4 regions of the Geodermatophilus sp. URMC 61 genome follow, and region 2 is predicted to be linked to each of the others. Evidence: riboswitches for the same ligand, from Rfam matches in the RefSeq annotation. Region 2 holds a riboswitch; each other region holds the start of a gene.
The links. Region 2 has a riboswitch for cyclic di-AMP ahead of ACU610_RS06265 (hypothetical protein). Riboswitches for the same ligand answer to the same signal wherever they lie in the genome.
Positions count from the first base shown of each region.

Region 1 (4,310 bases), 600 kb from region 2:
TGGCGATGAACCCGCGGCGGCACCTCGACGCCCACCTGGGGATGTACCGGGCCATGGTCGCCGGTGACGAGGTGACCGCGGCCGCCACCCGCGCCTTCTACGACGAGTACGGCGCGGTGATGGACGTGACCGCGGAGTTCTACCTGGAGACCCTGCAGCACGTCTTCATGGAGCACGACCTGCCCCGCGGCGTCCTGACCTGGCGGGGCCGGCGCGTGGACCCCTCGCTCATCCGGGAGACCGCGCTGCTCACCGTCGAAGGCGCCCAGGACGACATGTGTTCACCCGGGCAGACCGAGGCGGCGCACGCGTTGTGCACCGGGCTCCCGCCCGAGCGGCGACGCCACCACCTGCAGCAGGGCGTGGGCCACTACGGCGTCTTCGCCGGCTCGCGCTGGGAGGCCGAGATCTACCCGGTCGTCCGCGCCTTCATCGCCGAGCACGACGCCGCGCGGACGGTCGCCCCCCTCTTCTGACGCCCGCCGTGGGGCCGGCTCAGGGTCGGGTCGCGACCAGCGCGGTCCAGCAGCCGGCGAGCCGGGTGTCCTGCGCGGTCACGGTCAGCCCCGCTGCCCGGCAGGCGGCGGCGAGGCCGTCCGGGGTGGGGCGGTCGCCGTCGGCGGGGTGGCGGGAGACGGCTCGCAGCGGGCGGCTGTCGATGAAGCGCGCGGTCATCTCGCAGGAGTAGAGGCGCCCACCGGGCCGCAGCACCCGCGCCGCCTCCCGGACGACGTCCCGCCAGGCGTCGGCGTGGTGCAGGACGTGGTAGCCGAAGACCGCGTCGTAGGCCCCGTCCTGCGCGGTCAGCGCCGTCGCGTCGCCGCGCCGGACGTCGACCCGCCCGCCGAGGTCGCGGACCGCCGCCCGGCACGCCGCGACGCTGTCGTCGAACCGCTCGACACCGTCGGCGTGTGCGGCGCCGAAGACCTCCAGCGCCAGGCGCAGCCCCGTGCCCCGCCGCCCGGTGCCCAGCTCCAGGACCCGGCCGCCCGGCACCGGCCCGCCCAGCCGCAGCAGGACCGGCGCCTCGACGCGGCGCTGGACCAGCGCACGGACGCGCGAGTCCACCCAGAGGCGGTTGGCGTCGACGAGGGTCGGCGGGACGGGACGGGACGGGCTGTTCCCCATCGTGCCGTCCTGCCCCACCGGCGCGGCGGGCAACCGCGGGTCAGCCCCGGTAGTTCACGTGCGGGTGGTCCATGTGGTTCGCCGTCGCCCCGCCACGGTCCGCCATCGCCTTCCAGGAGCCGTTCGGCGAGGAGAGCATCCGCTGCTGCCAGATGACGTAGTCGACGCCGAGCTCGTCCCAGTGCGCGATGTGGTACGCGACGATCGCGTCCCCGAGCGCCGCGTTGGAACCGACCATGTAGTCCAGCGCCAGGCCCGACGGGTGGCCGCCCGGGTCGGCGGCGCTCGGCCGGGTGCCGCCCAGGGTGATCGAGCCGGCGCCGGGCACCTCGCTGACCACCCGGTTCGCCGCGGCCTGCACCACCCCGGCGATGGGGCCGGCGGTGTTGGTGATCCGCGCGACCCTACCGGCCGCGGCGGCCGAGGCCCGCGGCGCGGCCGCCGCGGGAGCGGCCGCGCCGGCCTGCACAGGGGCGGCGGCCGCCGCCACCGCGGCCTCGGCGGCCGCCTTCGCCGCGGCCTCCGCCTCGGCCTGCGCCTTCGCGGCGGCCTCGGCCTCGGCCTTCTGCCGGTCGAGCACCGCCTGGTCGGCAGCGGCCTGGGCCTGCTGGGCGGCGGTCTCGGCGGCCTCGCGGGTGCTGCGGCTGGCGGCGAGGTCCTGCAGCGGCTGCAGCTCGGTGGTCACGTCGACGGGGCCGGACCGGGCGGTCAGCCCGAGCTCCCGGGCGACGCTCACGGTCTCCGACGGGGCGGCCTCGGCCTGCGCGGCCGGCTCGGGGCCGACGACGGCGCCGACCAGGACGGCGCCGGCGGTGGCCACCCCCAGGTACAGGGCGGGGCGGCGGACGGCGGCGGGTGGACGGCGGCGGGCGCGGCCGAGCCGGCCGGCGGTCGTGGTGCGGGTGTCCATGGGTGGGTTCTCCGGGGTGCGGGCGCAGCGGCGCGCGCGGGCGCGCGGGATCTGCGGAGGCGTGCGGACGGCGGGGACTGCGGCCGTGCGGCGAGCGCCGGGGCGGGCGCACCGGAGGGAAGCGGCGGGGTGCCGGTCGAGCGGAGGTGCTCGAGGGGTCCGGTGGGCCTGCGCCGGCGGCGTCCGCAGCGGACGGCCGGGGCGGTCAGGTGCGCGAGCGCCCCCAGGACCGGAGCCGACGGGATGGCACAGCGGGGCAGCGGCACGCCATCCGGCGGCTCTCCGTTTCTTCCGTGAGCCGCCTACCGGGTTAGCTGACGGGTTCGGGCGGGAAGCAGCCCTTCCCGCCCCCGGACGTGCGTCCAGGAGCGGGATTCACCCCAGTACTGCGGTGGGTCCCCGGCTCGCCCCGGAGGGCGACTCGGCGGCGTCCGCTCGGGCCCCCTGCGGGGACGCAACGACCGAGCCGGACCCATCGACCGTAACGGCGTCATCGAACTGTGACAATCCGCTGCCCTCGCTTTGTGAGGTGACGCGCGTCGCGCACCTGTCGGATCGACGGCGGAGGGTGTAGGGGTCACCGTCGCGCCAGCACGCACAGCGCGGCCCCCGCGAGGGCCAGCGGGACGGCGAGCAGCAGCAGTCCGACCTGCGGGCCGTCGACGTCGGCGAGCCTCCCGCCGAGGAGGGGTGCGAGCAGACCGGCACACCCCCACGCGGTGAACACCCGGCCGTAGACCGCCGGGAACGCGCGGGCCCCGACCCGGTCCGCCGTCGCCGCCGGGACCAGCGCGGAGACCGCGCCGTAGGCCAGTCCGACGACGAGCAGGCCGGTCAGGACGACGGCGGGCGCGGTCGCCACGGCCAGCCCGGCGAGCGCGACGGCGGTGGCCGCGAGCGCGGCCGCCAGGGCGGGCAGGCGTCCGACGCGGTCCGACCACCACCCGGCACCCAGCCGGCCGGCCAGGTTGCCGGCGGCCAGCAGGGAGACGGCCGCTCCCGCCGCTCCCGGCCCCAGGCCCCGGGCGGCGGCCAGCGGCGCGGCGGCGGCGAAGACCACCAGACCGGGCGCCGCGCCTCCGGCGAAGAGGACCCACAGAGCTCCCACCGTCGTCCTCGACACCGGCTCCTCGACGCGGTCGCGGCGCTGCTCGTCCCCCGCACCGCCCGGGGCGAGGGCGGCGGCGAGGCCCACCAGCCCGGCGACGAGCACGGCCAGGACGGCCAGGCAGGTCCGCCAGCCGACCGCCGGCAGGACGTGCGGGGACGACAGGCCGAGCAGCACCGGCCCGGCCGCGTAGGCGCCGACCACCAGGCCGCTGGCCGTGCCCCGGCGCGGAGCGGGGACCCGGGCGGCGAGGGCGACCGCGACGCCGTAGGCCAGCCCGTTGGCCGCGCCGAACAGCAGCCCGATCCCCAGCCACGGCGTCCCGGGCTGCTCCCCCGCGGCGGTCAGGCCGAGCCCCGCCCCGGCGGCGAGGGAGGCTGCGGCCAGCAGCCGGCGCGGCCCCACCCGCGCCAGCAGGCGGCCCACCCCGAGCAGGACCACGGTGAACACGGCGAGGGCCAGCGCGAACACCGCCGGGCCACTGCCTCGTGGCGCCCCGACGTCGGCCACCACCAGGGGCGCCACGAGGCTCCAGGCGAAGAGCGTCCCGACCGCGAGGTCGGCCAGCGCACCGGCGGTGACCAGACGGACGGTCCCCGGCCGTCCGGCGGGTGTCCGGGTCATGGCCCCGGGGCGCGGGCGGACCGGCGTCCGCCCGCGCCCGGTCGCAGCGCCCCGGTCAGGAGGTGACGCAGACGGGCGTCTCCCCGGAACAGAAGACGCCCGGCCGGGACTCCCCGCCCTCGTACAGGGAGGTGTAGACGTAGGGGATCCTCCCCGCGGTCACGGGCGCCACGGCGTGCCGGACCGCCGAGATGTGCCAGCCGGTCGCGTCGATCCGCCCCGCGTCGATCAGCCGGCCGACGGCGGCTCCCACCTGCTCCGGCGGTGCGCCGCCGTCGATGACCTCGACGACCAGCTGCCGGCCGAGGACGCCGGCGTCGTTGATGTTCCGCGCCGTCGTCGCCGCGACCGCCTCGCAGGAGGGGCCGAAGAGGCCCGCGGGACCCTGCAGGGGCACCACCAGCCCGACCCGCGCGACCTCGGTGGATCGACGACCCATCGATCCCCCCAGGCGTGAAGTGCGTGGTCGTGCGAGCGGGACGCCCGGGACCTCTGCGAGAATCGGCCCGAGTCGGGCACCACTATGCTGACCCGCCCCGG
Region 1 is NZ_JBRFHZ010000002.1:1,951,068-1,955,377, forward strand. Features, by position in the region: gene phaZ (polyhydroxyalkanoate depolymerase) at 1-476, shown strand, start outside; gene ACU610_RS08975 (class I SAM-dependent methyltransferase) at 496-1,128, opposite strand; gene ACU610_RS08980 (hypothetical protein) at 1,169-2,038, opposite strand; cyclic di-AMP (ydaO/yuaA leader) riboswitch at 2,323-2,475, opposite strand; gene ACU610_RS08985 (MFS transporter) at 2,616-3,770, opposite strand; gene ACU610_RS08990 (ABC transporter substrate-binding protein) at 3,826-4,209, opposite strand.
Region 1: another riboswitch for cyclic di-AMP. It lies ahead of ACU610_RS08980 (hypothetical protein); the one in region 2 lies ahead of ACU610_RS06265 (hypothetical protein).

Region 2 (4,310 bases):
CGACGTCGTCCACGTGCCAGTAGGCGACCGGGCCGGACTGCCCGTGCCGGTGGCCGTGCGGGTCCAGGCCGATCGCCTGACCGTCGGCGTCGAACTGGGCGTAGTACGGCGCGTCCACCACCGGCTCGGTACCGAGCAGCGCACCGAACAGCGCCTTGGCGCGGGCCAGGTCGTCCACGGGGTAGATGACGGTGCGGATCCCGGTCGTCATGGTGTGCTCCTCGGATGGTGGGGTTCGTCTGCCACCTCTCTGACACGCGCCGACCGAGGGATGTGACGACGTGAGCGCAGCCGACGTCCTCGCGGGGCGGTTCGAGGAGCACCGCGACCGGCTGACCGCCGTGGCCCACCGCCTGCTCGGCTCGCGCGCCGAGGCCGAGGACGCCGTCCAGGAGGCCTGGCTGCGGGTCAGCCGGGCCGGCAGCGCCGACGTGGAGAACCTCGGCGGCTGGCTGACGACCGTCGTGGCCCGCGTGGCGCTCAACCAGCTGCGTGCTCGGGCCAGCCGGCGCGAGGACCCCCTCGACGACGCGCCGCCGAGCCGTCTGCACGCCGTCGCCGACCCCGCCGAGGAGGCGGTGCTCGCCGACTCCGTCGGGCTGGCGCTGCTCGTCGTCCTCGACCAGCTCGCGCCCGCCGAGCGGCTGGCCTTCGTGCTGCACGACCTGTTCGACGTGCCCTTCGACGAGATCGCGCCGATCGTCGACCGCTCCCCTGCCGCTGCTCGGCAGCTGGCCAGCCGGGCCCGGCGCCGGGTGCGCGGAGCCGAGCCGCCCGATGCCACCCAGCGGCGCCGCGAGGTGGTCGCGGCCTTCCTCGACGCGTCGCGCAACGGCGACTTCTCCGCCCTGCTCCAGCTCCTCCACCCCGAGGCGGTGCTGCGGTCCGACGCCGTCGCCACCCGGATGGGCGCCGACGCCGAGGTCTCCGGGGCGACCGCGGTCGCCCGGTTCTTCTCCGGCCGGGCGCGGGCCGCGCGGCTCGTGCTCGTCGACGGCACGCCCGGAGCGGTGTGGTCACTGAGGGGGACGCCGCAGGTGGTCTTCGCCTTCACGGTCGAGGACGGCGTCGTGACCGCGATCGACCTGCTCGCCGACCCGGCGACCCTGGCGGATCTGGACCTGCAGCCCCTCGGGCAGCGGTAGCCGTCCACCCCGGATCACGCCGGGCGGCCCCGGATCGCCGTCGTCATGACACCGGTCAGCGCCGTCGACGCCGGTGGCGTCGCCAGCCCGGCGGCCACCGGGGCCGCCGGACCAGCCGAGGAGCTCCTGCGTGCCGTGGCCGATGAACGGACCACCGCGTCGATCGTCCGGACCGTTCCACAACCCCGCGGTGTGGTGCGGGGACATCACTGCGTGCAGTACCCCCTCTCGGCCAGCCCGTCCAGGATCATCGGCAGGGCTGCGGGGGTGTTCTGCCCCGTGGCGTCGTGCAGGAGGACGATGCTCCCCGGCCGCACCTGCTGCAGCACGCGGTCCCGGATCGTCGTCGCCGGCGGATCCGCCCAGTCGCGGGGGTCGACGGTCCACAGCACCATCGAGTCCAGGCCGACCTCCCGGGCCGCCGCCTGTACGAGGTCGTTGGTGGCGCCGTACGGCGGGCGCCACTCGCCGGGGACGCTCCCCGTCGCCTGCTCGATGGCCTCGTTGGTGCGCCGCAGCTGGGATGCCACCTGCGCCCGGTCGAGCGTGGTGAGCTCCGGGTGGCTCCACGAGTGGTTCCCGATCCGGTGCCCCTCCTTGCTGGCGCGGCGCACGATGTCGGGTCGGGCAGCGGTCATCTGACCGGTGACGAAGAACGTCGCCTCCGCTCCCCGGTCCGCGAGCGTGTCCAGGATGTCGGGTGTGGCGGTCCGGTGGGGCCCGTCGTCGAAGGTGAGCCGCACGTAGCCGGCCGCGCACTGCGGTGCCGACGCCGCCTGAGCCGGGACGGCCTGCAGCACCAGCAGGAGGGCCCCCGTCACCGACGCCGTCCAGCGCTGCAGGGTCGGGCTCACCGGGCGTGTCGGTGTGCGATCCCGACCCACCCTGCGGCCGCTGCGCATGCTCGGCTGCGGCCCGGCGGACCCGCATCGACGCGGGTAGAGGGAGTCCTGCGACCGGGCATCGGACGACGTTGCGGGAGTGCGGCTGGGCTCACCGCGCCGACGGGAACGTCGGGGTGTGTCCGCCGTGGGCGGGCACACCGATCCCGAGGGCGTACTCCCGCAACGCGTCTCAGGTTCAGGCACGGTCACGTGCCTCCGGTGACCTGGGCTCAGCTGAGTCGGCTGACCGCAGCCCGGGCCGCGGGCAGGTGGTTCCGGTACGAGCCGTTGGTGTAGGCCGCCCAGGACCTGAAGTTGGCGCCCTTGGCGGAGATCCGATACGCGGCGTTGGCGTTGCACTGTGCGTCGAAGGCGCAGCTCCTGGAGACCGAGGGGTGCCAGCAGCTGTTGATCTGCCAGAGACCACGGTCCACCGAGCCGTTCGGACAGCCCTTGGTCGGGCCGTTGGCGTTCTGCGCGTTCGGCCGACAGGACGACTCCCCCATGCCGACCGCGACCGCGGTGACGAGCCGATCGCCGCTGAAGCCGGCCCGCGAAGCGACCTGCGCGCACAGGTCTGCTGGTGCACGGGCCGAGGTGTCAGGGGCTGCCATCGCCGGAGCCGGTACTGCGAGGGCGATGAGCGCCAGGCTCACCACGATGCCCAGACGGATGGGGCGCCCCGCCTGGACGGAATCGGGCATGCCGAGGACAGATCTGTGCATGAGATCCTCCGAGCGCGCCTGCGGGATGAGCTGTCGGGTTCGGGCGGGAGGACTGCCCGGCCGTGGCGGACACGGCTTCACCCCGAGGGCCGCTTACTGGGCCCGGAGGTCCTGCGATCTCCCGTTCCTGCCTCAGGTGTGTCGAGGTCGGTCCGGCCAGCGGCAGGATTCGGCGTGCTGCCGGACCGTCCCGCGGATGCGAGCGCCCTGACCGTAGAATGTGACTTAGGTCACAGCAAATGCAGCGTGCAGGGACGAGCAGGAGCCGCAGCGCCGTCACTCCTCCCCGGCCGTGCACTCACGGTCCGGAACTGCCCTGCGCCTCGTGCGGCCCGGTCGACGACAGGCGTGGGGACCGGACGGCACCGCCATCGACCGGTGGTGCAGGGGCCCACTGCTCGCGTCGAGTCGGCCCTGCGCACGTGTCGGTGACCCGGCCGACGGGCCGCGCACCGTGGTCCCCGTTCCGGCGCGGCGCGCTGGCATCCTCCGGACGTCGCCAACGGACAGGAGACCGACATGACCAGCGGTTTCACCTTCCCGAAGCCGGAGTTCGACATCGAGTCGACCGTCGAGCGCGCCATGGCGCTGATCAACCGGACCCTCCAGCCCTCCCTCGAGGAGGCCCAGAAGGTGGTCGACAAGGTCCGTGCGGGCAAGCCCCTGGTCGCGCCGGGAGACCTGGTCGGCCAGGTGACGCGCGGAAACCGGATCAGGGCGGCGCGAGCGGTCTCCTACTCCCTGCCGTCGATCCTGCCCGGTTACGGGACGGCGATCTCGGCAGCCGCGGTCCCGGTCGCGTTGAGGGAGGTCCTGAAGGAGGCGGTGAGTGCGGCCATCAAGGTCGGACTGCTCTACGACAGGGACCTCACCGACCCCGAACTGACCCGCATCGCCGTCCTCCTGGTCCTCACGGACGGAGCGGTCGGGCTCGACAAGACCGGGAGGATCCGCCCCGACGCGATCCTGGGACGCCACGCGTCGCTGTTGGGGCAGCCCGCTGCGCACGACGCCCTGGCGGCCCTGACGGCGGAGGAGCGGCAGGAGATCGCCGCCTCGCAGTCGGAGATTCTCCGGTCGTGGGCACTGGCGGTCGGACCGCCGCTCCTCGCCGGGCTGTTGCCCTTCGGCCTGGGTCCCATGGCCGCCGCGAACTACGTGCAGCACGTCCTGAAGGGGACGATCACGGCCGCCGTGAAGGTCTTCGGGCCCGCCGCACCCGGAACGGTGACCGTCGGAGAACTCCCCGAACGGGAGGTCCAGCGGGGCGATCCCGGATCCTGAGCCGGCACGTCGGCGCCGGACGGTGGTCGACACGGCGGTGGACACCACGACGAACCGCCACCGGGTCGATGTCCCCGAGGGGTGTCGGAGTCACTGGAGGCGGCTCCGGGGGAACGCCTACGGCCCGTGGCCCGACCTCGGGGCACGGTCGTGGCGCCGGCAGCGGGCGACACCGAGCCGTCGACGTCGCGGGACCGCCCGCCGGGTCGATCCGCACGGGCAGCGGGCGCGGTGCCCGTGCGGCGGGTGCACGAGTCGGAGGGGCTCAGTGC
Region 2 is NZ_JBRFHZ010000002.1:1,346,196-1,350,505, reverse strand. Features, by position in the region: gene ACU610_RS06280 (VOC family protein) at 1-211, opposite strand, end outside; gene ACU610_RS06275 (sigma-70 family RNA polymerase sigma factor) at 282-1,145, shown strand; gene ACU610_RS06270 (polysaccharide deacetylase family protein) at 1,352-1,999, opposite strand; gene ACU610_RS06265 (hypothetical protein) at 2,260-2,733, opposite strand; cyclic di-AMP (ydaO/yuaA leader) riboswitch at 2,756-2,939, opposite strand; gene ACU610_RS06260 (hypothetical protein) at 3,274-4,038, shown strand; gene ACU610_RS06255 (hypothetical protein) at 4,304-4,310, opposite strand, start outside.

Region 3 (4,310 bases), 1.0 Mb from region 2:
GCTCGGGCTCGTCCCAGTCCAGCTTCGAGCGGGTGAAGGTCTCCGGGTCCTGCGGGTCGGGCACCTCGTCGGCGTCCCAGCCGTGCTCGGCGAACTCGCCCTTGCGGCCCTCGGCCGTCGCCCGGCCGATCTCCGGGTCCGTGTGGCTGGTGAAGAACTGCCACGGCGTCGAGGCGCCCCACTCCTCGCCCATGAAGAGCATCGGGGTGAACGGGCTGGTGAGCACCAGCGTCGCGCCGACGGCGAGCAGGCCGGGGGAGAGGGACGCCGAGACGCGGTCGCCGACGGCGCGGTTGCCGATCTGGTCGTGGTCCTGCAGGTAGCCGAGGAACTTCCAGCCGGGCAGCAGCGCGGTGTCGACCGGCCGGCCGTGGTGCCGGCGGCGGAAGCTCGACCAGGCACCGTCGTGGAAGTACGCGCCGGTCAGCGTCTTGGCCAGCCCGGCGAGCCCGGCGGCGGCGAAGTCCCCGTAGTAGCCCTGGCCCTCACCGGTCAGCACCGAGTGCAGCGCGTGGTGGAAGTCGTCGCTCCACTGCGCGGAGATGCCCGTGCCGTTGGCCACCCGCGGGGTCACCATCCGCGGGTCGTTGAGGTCGCTCTCGGCGATGAGCGTCAGCGGCCGGCCGAGCGCCACCGAGAGCCGGTCGACCTCCTGCGCCATCTCCTCGAGCACGTGGGTGGCCCGCTCGTCGACCAGCGCGTGGACGGCGTCCAGCCGCAGCCCGTCGACGTGCATGTCCCGCAGCCACATCAGCGCGTTGTCCAGGATGTAGCGGCGCACCTCGTCGGAGTCCGGGCCGGAGAGGTTGACCGAGCTCCCCCAGGTGTTGGCGCCGCCCTCGCTGAAGATCGGCATGAACAGCGGCAGGTAGTTCCCGGACGGGCCGAGGTGGTTGTAGACGACGTCCTGGATGACGCCGAGGCCGCGCTGGTGGCAGGCGTCGACGAAGCGCTGGTAGGCCGCGGGACCGCCGTAGCTCTCCTGCACCGTGTACCAGAGGACGCCGTCGTAGCCCCAGTTGTGCGTGCCGTCGAAGCCGTTGACCGGCAGCAGCTCGACGAAGTCGACGCCGAGGTCGACCAGGTGGTCGAGCTTGCCGGTGGCGGCGTCCAGCGTGCCCTCGGGGGTGAACGTGCCGACGTGCATCTCGTAGACCACGCCACCGGCCAGCGGGCGGCCGGTCCAGGCGCGGTCGCCCCACGCGTACGAGGACGGGTCGTAGCGGCGGGACGGCCCGTGCACACCCTCGGGCTGGCGGCGCGAGCGCGGATCCGGGCGGGGGGTGTCGTCGTCGCCCAGCAGGAAGCCGTAGTCGGCCTCCGGGCCGGCCTCGACCTCGGCCCGCCACCAGCCGCCGTCCTCCCGGCGCATGTCGTGCACCGACCCGTCGACCTGCAGCCGGACCCGTTCCGGGACCGGCGCCCAGACGGCGAACTCGACGGCAGCGGACATGCAGGGGCCTCCAGGGGAGTCGTGGGTGGTCCGAGGGGTCATGCCCGCGCGGACGGCCGCCAACCACGTCTTTCCCGCGTGCCGCGCGCCACTCCTCGAGGACCCCGTCCTCCCCACCCCTCGTGGAAGGACCCCCGACCCCCACCGCTCGCAGGCTCGGGTCAGGCCCCGTCCGGAGGCTCGCCGCGAGCTCGTGAGCGGTGAGGAGGACGGGGTCCTCGTGCCGGCAGGGGGCCGGCGGGACCCGGGACGGAGCCGAGGGGCCCGGGCTCCCGGCGGCCGGGGGAGTGCCTCCCCGGCCGCCGGTCCGCCTCACGGCAGCTGCAGCACCTGACCGGCCGAGATCCGGTTCGGGTCGCTGAGCTGGTCGTCGTTGGCGGCGTACAGCGCCTGCCAGCCACCGGCGACGCCCTGCTGCTGGGCGATCGTGCCCAGCGTGTCACCGGCCTGGACGGTGTAGGTACCCCCGCCGGCCGCTGCCGGGGCCGGCGCGGCCACCGGGGCAGCGGCGATGGGAGCCGCGCCGGCCTCGGGAGCGGAGGGGTTGAGACCCTTGCCGCAGGTCGGCCAGGCGCCCGGGCCCTGGGCGTCGAGCGTGCGCTCGGCGACGGCGATCTGCTGCGCCTTGGTGGCCAGGTGGGCGTTGGACGCGTACTGGTGGCCACCGAACGCGGCCCAGGTGCTCGCGCTGAACTGCAGGCCGCCGTAGTAGCCGTTGCCGGTGTTGATGGCCCAGTTGCCGCCGGACTCGCACTGGGCGACGGCGTCCCAGTTGTTGGGGGCGGCCGCCGAGGCCGGGGCGGCCAGGACGCCGAGGGAGACGGCGGCGGCACCGCCGAGCACCACGGCACCACGGCGCAGGGCGCGTGCGGACGTGCGGGCAGGAGAGGACGAACGCATGGGGGACTCCCGATCCGCCGCCTGCGAGGTGAGCTGTCGGGTTCGGAGCGATCGGTGCCCCGGCCGTGCGCACACGGCTTCACCCCGAGGTGCCCGGCCGGACCGGCCGGGCACCGAGATGGGTCCCCCACCCCCGTCCTGGCTGTGCAGGAGGTACGGCGGCCGACGGACGGGGTTCGGCGGATCGGCTCCGGCACCCGGTTCCGGATGGGGGTGCCCGGACAAGGTAACGGTCAGGTCACGGCGGCACACCCCGTGCCCCACGGGCAACTCGGGTGACACGGCCGGCCGTCGGCGCCGGGACCGGGCGGATCACCTGGTCACGTCCCCGCGTGGGCACGTGCCCACGCGGGGACGTGAGGTCCGTCTCACCTCGGCCCCGCGCCCCGGCCCTGGACCCCTGCAGGCACGAGGACCCCGTCCTCCTCACCGCTCACGAGCTCGCGGCGAGCCTCGGGACGGGACCTGGGGCGAGCCTGCGAGATGGTGGGGGCAGGGGTCCTGCTACCGCTTCAGTCGCGGACCAGGAGCGCGACCGGGAGCCGGTCGAGCAGCCCGGCCACCGGCAGCCCGTCGGCGTCGGAGACGAACCGCCCGCCGGTGAGCAGGTCCCGCCAGGCCCCGGTCGGCAGCTGCAGCGCGGTGTCGCCCCACCCGGTGATCGACAGGCCCACGGGCAGCCGGGTCGCCACGGGCACCACACCGCCCCGGTCGAAGGCGACCACGTGGTCGGAGGCGACCCCGGTCGCCGTCACCGGCTCGTACCCGGTGAACCACTCCGGGTGCTCCCGGCGGGCGCGCAGCACGCGGGAGACGACGAGCAGCTTGGCCGCGCCGGTCTCGTCGACCGTGGGGACCTCGCCGGCGTCCAGCCGGGCCAGCAGCCTCCGCCGCAGGTCGTGGTCGACCGGACGGCGGTTGTCCGGGTCGACCAGCGAGAGGTCCCACAGCTCGGTGCCCTGGTAGACGTCCGGGACGCCGGGCATCGTCAGCTGCAGCAGCTTCTGCGCCAGCGAGTTGGACCGGCCGAACGGCGCGATGCGGGCGACGAACCGCTCGATCTCGGAGCTGGTCCGCTCGTCGTCGAAGGCCGCGTCGACCATCTCGTGCAGAGCGGTCTCGAACTCCTCGTCGACGTCGGTCCACGTCGTCGACGTCCCCGCCTCGCGGGCCGCCTTCTCCGCGTAGCCGTGCGCCCGCTCGCGCGACAGCGGCCAGGCGCCGACCAGGTTCTGCCACACCAGGTGCGCCAGCGGGCGGTCGGGCAGCGGGTGCCGGGTCAGCAGCCCGCGGACCAGGTCGGCCCACTCGGCCCCGAGCTCGGCGAGCACGGCCAGCCGGGCTCGGGTGTCCTCGCTGCGCTTGGTGTCGTGGGTCGACAGCGTGGTCATCGACTGGGGCTTGCGCTCCAGTCGGCGCTGCTGCGCCTCGTGGAACTCCTGCACCGTGCTGCCGAACCGCGCCGGGTCCCCGCCGACCTCGTTGAGCATCACGAACCGCGCCCACCGGTAGTAGGCGCTGTCCTCGACCCCCTTGGCCATGACCGGACCGCTGGTCTGCTCGAAGCGGGTCGCCGCCTCGGTCCCGGCCTGGGAGAGCACCGGGTGCAGCGCGTCCAGCGCGGCGGAGAGGTCGGGACGGCGCTCCCGCACCGCGGCCACGGTGGCGTCGAGGTGCTCGCGGCCGTCGGGGAGGTAGGTGCGGTAGACCGGGAAGCTGGCCAGCAGCTCGGCCAGCGCCTCGGTCTGCTGCTCCCGGTCGATGCCGGGCAGCTCGCCGATCACCCGCACCAGCCGGGCCACCTCCGAGCCGAGGATCCCGTCGGTCACCTCGCGCTTGCAGTCGTGCACCAGCTGCGCGTAGTCGACCGGGGCGCCGGTGAGCTCGGTGTCCAGCGCGCTGAGCACCGCCTCGCCGGCCGGGTCGACCAGCACGTCGTCGACCTCGGCGAGGGCGT
Region 3 is NZ_JBRFHZ010000002.1:2,382,742-2,387,051, reverse strand. Features, by position in the region: gene treZ (malto-oligosyltrehalose trehalohydrolase) at 1-1,453, opposite strand, end outside; gene ACU610_RS10925 (transglycosylase family protein) at 1,766-2,353, opposite strand; cyclic di-AMP (ydaO/yuaA leader) riboswitch at 2,357-2,524, opposite strand; gene treY (malto-oligosyltrehalose synthase) at 2,866-4,310, opposite strand, start outside.
Region 3: another riboswitch for cyclic di-AMP. It lies ahead of ACU610_RS10925 (transglycosylase family protein); the one in region 2 lies ahead of ACU610_RS06265 (hypothetical protein).

Region 4 (4,310 bases), 610 kb from region 2:
CGCGGGTGAACCGCACGTCCATCCAGGGCTGCCAGGTGACGCCGTCCTCGGCGCGCTCCCACAGCGCGGTCATGCTCCGGCCGTCGGGGGCGATGCGCAGGGTCGACCGGACGGCGGCCGTGGGGACGTCCGGGTCGGACTGCGCGGCGCGGGCGACCTCCCCGCCGCCGGTGAAGTGCCAGACCCCGTCGTCGTCGATGCGGAGCCGCATCAGCGTGACGTCGCCGGTGTCGTCGTAGGAGCGGGCCAGCGTCGCGTCGCCCTCCCGCTCGCCGATGATCTCGAGCGCCCGCACCGGCGTCCCCCCCACGAGGACGTCGACGGAGTGCACGAGGACGTGGCCGCCGGGACCGGGCTCGTAGACGTCGCTGCCGGTGACGGGCACCGGGTCGTCGCCGAGGACGTGGCCCTCGGTGCGCCACCGGCCGACCACCGGCGCCAGGTCGGTGCGGGTCATGGCGCCCATGGTGGGGCCGGCGGGCGCGCCGCGGAACCTAGCGGCCGACCAGCTGCCGCAGTCGGCGGACCGGCGCCCGGACGGCGCACAGCGTCAGCCGCACCGGCAGCGTCACGGCCGTCTGTCCCACCCGGACGCCGAGGCGCCACAGGTCGGCGTAGTCCGGCGGCCGGGGCGCCGTCGGCGGAGGGTCGGGCGGGGGTGGCGTCGCGGGCGCGATCAGGTCCACCGTCGTGCGGCGGCGCGTGCTGCGCAGCGACTCGAAGGACGGGATCGCCGGCGCGGCCGGCGACTCCTCGTCGTCCGGGTGTGTCTCGGGGGTGGGGAGCGGCTCCCCGCGCTCGCCCGCCGGGATGCGGCCGGGCGGTTCCGGGACGACGCGGCGGATGGCGGCGATGCTGCCCGGCCCGAGCCCGTTGACCGCCCGGAGGTCGGCCCGGGAGAGGCCGGCCAGCTGCGCGGTCGTGGTGATCCCGGCCCGGGTCAGTGCGGTGACCGCCCGCGCGGGCAGGCCGAGGTCGCTGACGGTCTCCCCGGGCCTTGTCCCCGGCGACGTGGTCGGCATGGGGTCCAACCTAGGACCGGCCGCCCGGCCGCACCGGTCCAGGTCTCCTGCAGGATGCGCACAGTCCGTACGCACAGGAGGCGCCCGATGGCCGCTGCCCGTCCCGGCCCGACCCCGACGCACGCCGAGGGCGCGCTGGCCTCGGGGCTGTACCGGCAGTCCTGGACCGTCGAGGACCCGGTCGGCGCCGTCGTCCTGGTGCACGGCGCGCACGAGCACGGCGGCCGGTACCGGTACGTCGCAGCGCGGCTGGCCGCCGCCGGTTACACCTCCCACGCCGTCGACCACCCCGGCCACGGCCGGTCGCCGGGCCGCCGCGGCAACATCGGCAGCATGGCCGCCGCCGTCGACGGCGTGGCGGAGCTGGTGCGGTTCGCCGGCGGGCAGCACCCCGGCGTCCCGGTGTTCGTCTACGGGCACAGCCTGGGTGGGCTGATCGCACTGCAGTACCTGACCGGGACGCCGGACGCCCGGGTCACCGGCGCCGTGATCTCGGCGCCGGCGCTGGACACCAGCACCGCGAACGCCGTCCAGCGGACCCTGGCCCCGCTGCTGTCCCGGTTCCTGCCCGACCTCGGCGTCCTGCAGCTCGACGCGACGGCGGTCAGCCGGGACCCGGAGGTGGTCCGCGACTACCGGACCGACCCGCTCAACCACAACGGCCGGATGGTCGCCCGCACCGGGGCCGAGCTGATGACCGCCGCGCTCGCCATGCCGCGGCGGCTGCCCTCGCTCACGATGCCGCTGCTCGTGCTGCACGGCACCGCCGACCGGCTCGTGCCGCCGGCCGCCAGCGAGGTCGTCCGGGCGCACGCCGGCTCGCCCGACCTCACGGTCCGGACCTACGGCGGGCTCTTCCACGAGCCGCACAACGAGCCCGAGAAGGACGACGTCCTGACCGACGTGGTGGCCTGGCTCGACGCCCACCGTCCGTCCTCCTGACCGCCCGCCCGCGGCCGTGAGGGCGTGCGGCGGGCGCCGGGAGTGACCCCGCGTACACCGACGCGACACGCCGTGTCGACCTGCGGCGCGCCGGTCACGAGCCGGATCGTGACCGGCGTCACGACGACAATGCACATGACTGCACGTAGCGTTTCGTGTGCGCTCAGCAAAGGAGAGAGCGCGGCACCGGTCCGCCAAACCCTGCCCACCGGACGCCATCCAGATCCCAGGGCAGGGGTGGGGGACCCACGACCACGGCGTGCCACGACTCGAGCCGCACGACTCGAGCGGAGCACCGCCTCGGGGTGAAGCCGCGGATCGCGGCCGGGCACCGATCGCCCGAACCCGACAGCTCACCTCGCCGGCGGTGATCGGAGATCACCATGGCCAAGCACCGCGCACCCCGCTATGTCCGCACCAAGAAGGTCATCGCCAAGGCGCCCGTCGCCGCCGGCGCCACGGTCGTCGGGTTCGGCGTCCTGGGCGCCCCGTCCCAGGCCCTCGCCGGGACGACGGGCGCCCTCCCCGCCCACGCCGTCGAGGTCCCCGCCGTGACGCCGGTCGCCGAGGCCGGCACCGTCGCCCCGGAGGCCGACTACACCGTCGTCCGCGGGGACACCCTGGCCGAGATCGCCGCCGCCCACGGTCAGACGTGGCGTGACCTCTACCAGCGCAACGCCTCCGTCATCGGCGCGGATCCCGCCCTGATCCTCCCCGGCCAGGTGCTGCTCACGGCCGGCTCCGTGCCGGTCGCGCCGGCTCCGGTCGCCCCGGCTCCGGCCGCCCCGGCGGCGGCCGTCGGCTCGGTCGGGAACGCCGCGCCCGCCGCCGCGGCCGCTCCGCTCGCCGCGGCGGCCCCGGTCGCCGCCCCGTCGGCCACCGCGCGCATCAGCAACAGCGCCGGCCCCGTCGCCGCGCAGGTCCAGGCCGCGGCGAACCGGGTGACCAGCGAGGTGCCCGGCGCCGGCTCCATCACCCTGGGCGGCACCCGCGCCAGCGCCACCGACCCGAACGGCCACCCGTCCGGCCTGGCGCTGGACTACATGGTCATGTCCGACGCCACCCTCGGGGACGCCATCGCCGCGTACCACATCGCCCACTGGGACGAGCTCGGCGTCGAGTACGTCATCTGGCAGCAGCGGATCCTGACCTCGCCCGGCGGCGCGTGGAAGGCCATGGCCGACCGCGGCAGCGCGACGGCGAACCACCGGGACCACGTGCACGTCAACTACGTCGGCTGACGCACCTCGGCCCGGTCCAGGGCACCGCCGGCCCCTGCAGGGTCCCGCCGCGGCCCCGTCCCGGGTCCCACCCGAGCGCTGACGGCCCCCCTGCAGGGTCCCGCCGCGAGCCTGCGAGCGGCGGGGGGCAAGGGGGTCCTTCCAGGGTGCGGACGGGGTCCTCTCTCACAGCAGCTCGTCGAGGTCGTCCGGGCCCGGCCCCGTGCCGCCGGAGTCGCGCAGGGGCGAGGTGTCGGGCAGGTCGTCCTCGGGCGGCTCGGGCGCGACCGGACCCTCCGAGTACAGGGTGCTCGGGTCCCGCGGGTCCATCTCGCTCATGGGGACACAGGTGCCCCGCCAGGCGTCCGGGAACCGTCCGCCGGGGCCGGGTACCACTCGGCGACGAGCAGGTCGGCACCCCTCCCGCCTTCCCCGGCCGTCCGCGGGGGCCGATCGGCCCCGAGAGGGGGTAGACGTCTTGGACATCTGTTGCGGAACGGATCCGTCACCCGCATGCTGACCGCGGGCGGGGCCCTGGGGACGCACCCGGGCGAGCCCCGCCCGCCAGTTTCCGTGTCGCGCCGGTCGTCCCGCCCGGGACGACCGGCGCCGCGCGGGTCAGGCGGGACGGTCGAGCAGTTCCGCGAGCGTCCGGTCGACGAAGGCGTTGTCGGCGGCGTTCATCCCGAGGCCGGCGAAGTGCCCCCAGATCGTGTCGATGACCCGGACCTCGCCCTGCTCGATGAACTGCGAGGCCCACTGCTCGTCCTCGGGCGGGAAGTAGAGGTCGGTCCGGGCAGGCATCGCCACGACGGGGCAGCGGATCGAGCGCAGCGCCGCCTCGGTGTCCCCGTCGAAGCCCGGGGTCCGGCCGACGTCCCCGTTCTCCCACGTCCAGAGCATCGCCAGCAGGTTGTTGGGGTCCCGGTCCTCGTCCAGCCAGAAGCCCTCCCAGAACCCGACCAGGAAGTCCTCGAGCGAGGAGTAGCCCATGGTCCGGTACTCGCGCTGCCAGTAGAACGCCTGGGACAGGCCCCACCCCGCGTAGATCCGGGCGAAGGCCCGCATGCCGGCGGTGGGGCGGGCGTCGGGGGAGTACTCGCCGCCCCGGAAGGCCGGGTCGAGC
Region 4 is NZ_JBRFHZ010000002.1:1,956,446-1,960,755, reverse strand. Features, by position in the region: gene ACU610_RS09025 (hypothetical protein) at 1-457, opposite strand, end outside; gene ACU610_RS09020 (DNA-directed RNA polymerase subunit alpha C-terminal domain-containing protein) at 495-1,022, opposite strand; gene ACU610_RS09015 (alpha/beta hydrolase) at 1,110-1,964, shown strand; cyclic di-AMP (ydaO/yuaA leader) riboswitch at 2,227-2,346, shown strand; gene ACU610_RS09010 (LysM peptidoglycan-binding domain-containing protein) at 2,348-3,205, shown strand; gene ACU610_RS09005 (hypothetical protein) at 3,371-3,523, opposite strand; gene ACU610_RS09000 (alpha/beta fold hydrolase) at 3,803-4,310, opposite strand, start outside.
Region 4: another riboswitch for cyclic di-AMP. It lies ahead of ACU610_RS09010 (LysM peptidoglycan-binding domain-containing protein); the one in region 2 lies ahead of ACU610_RS06265 (hypothetical protein).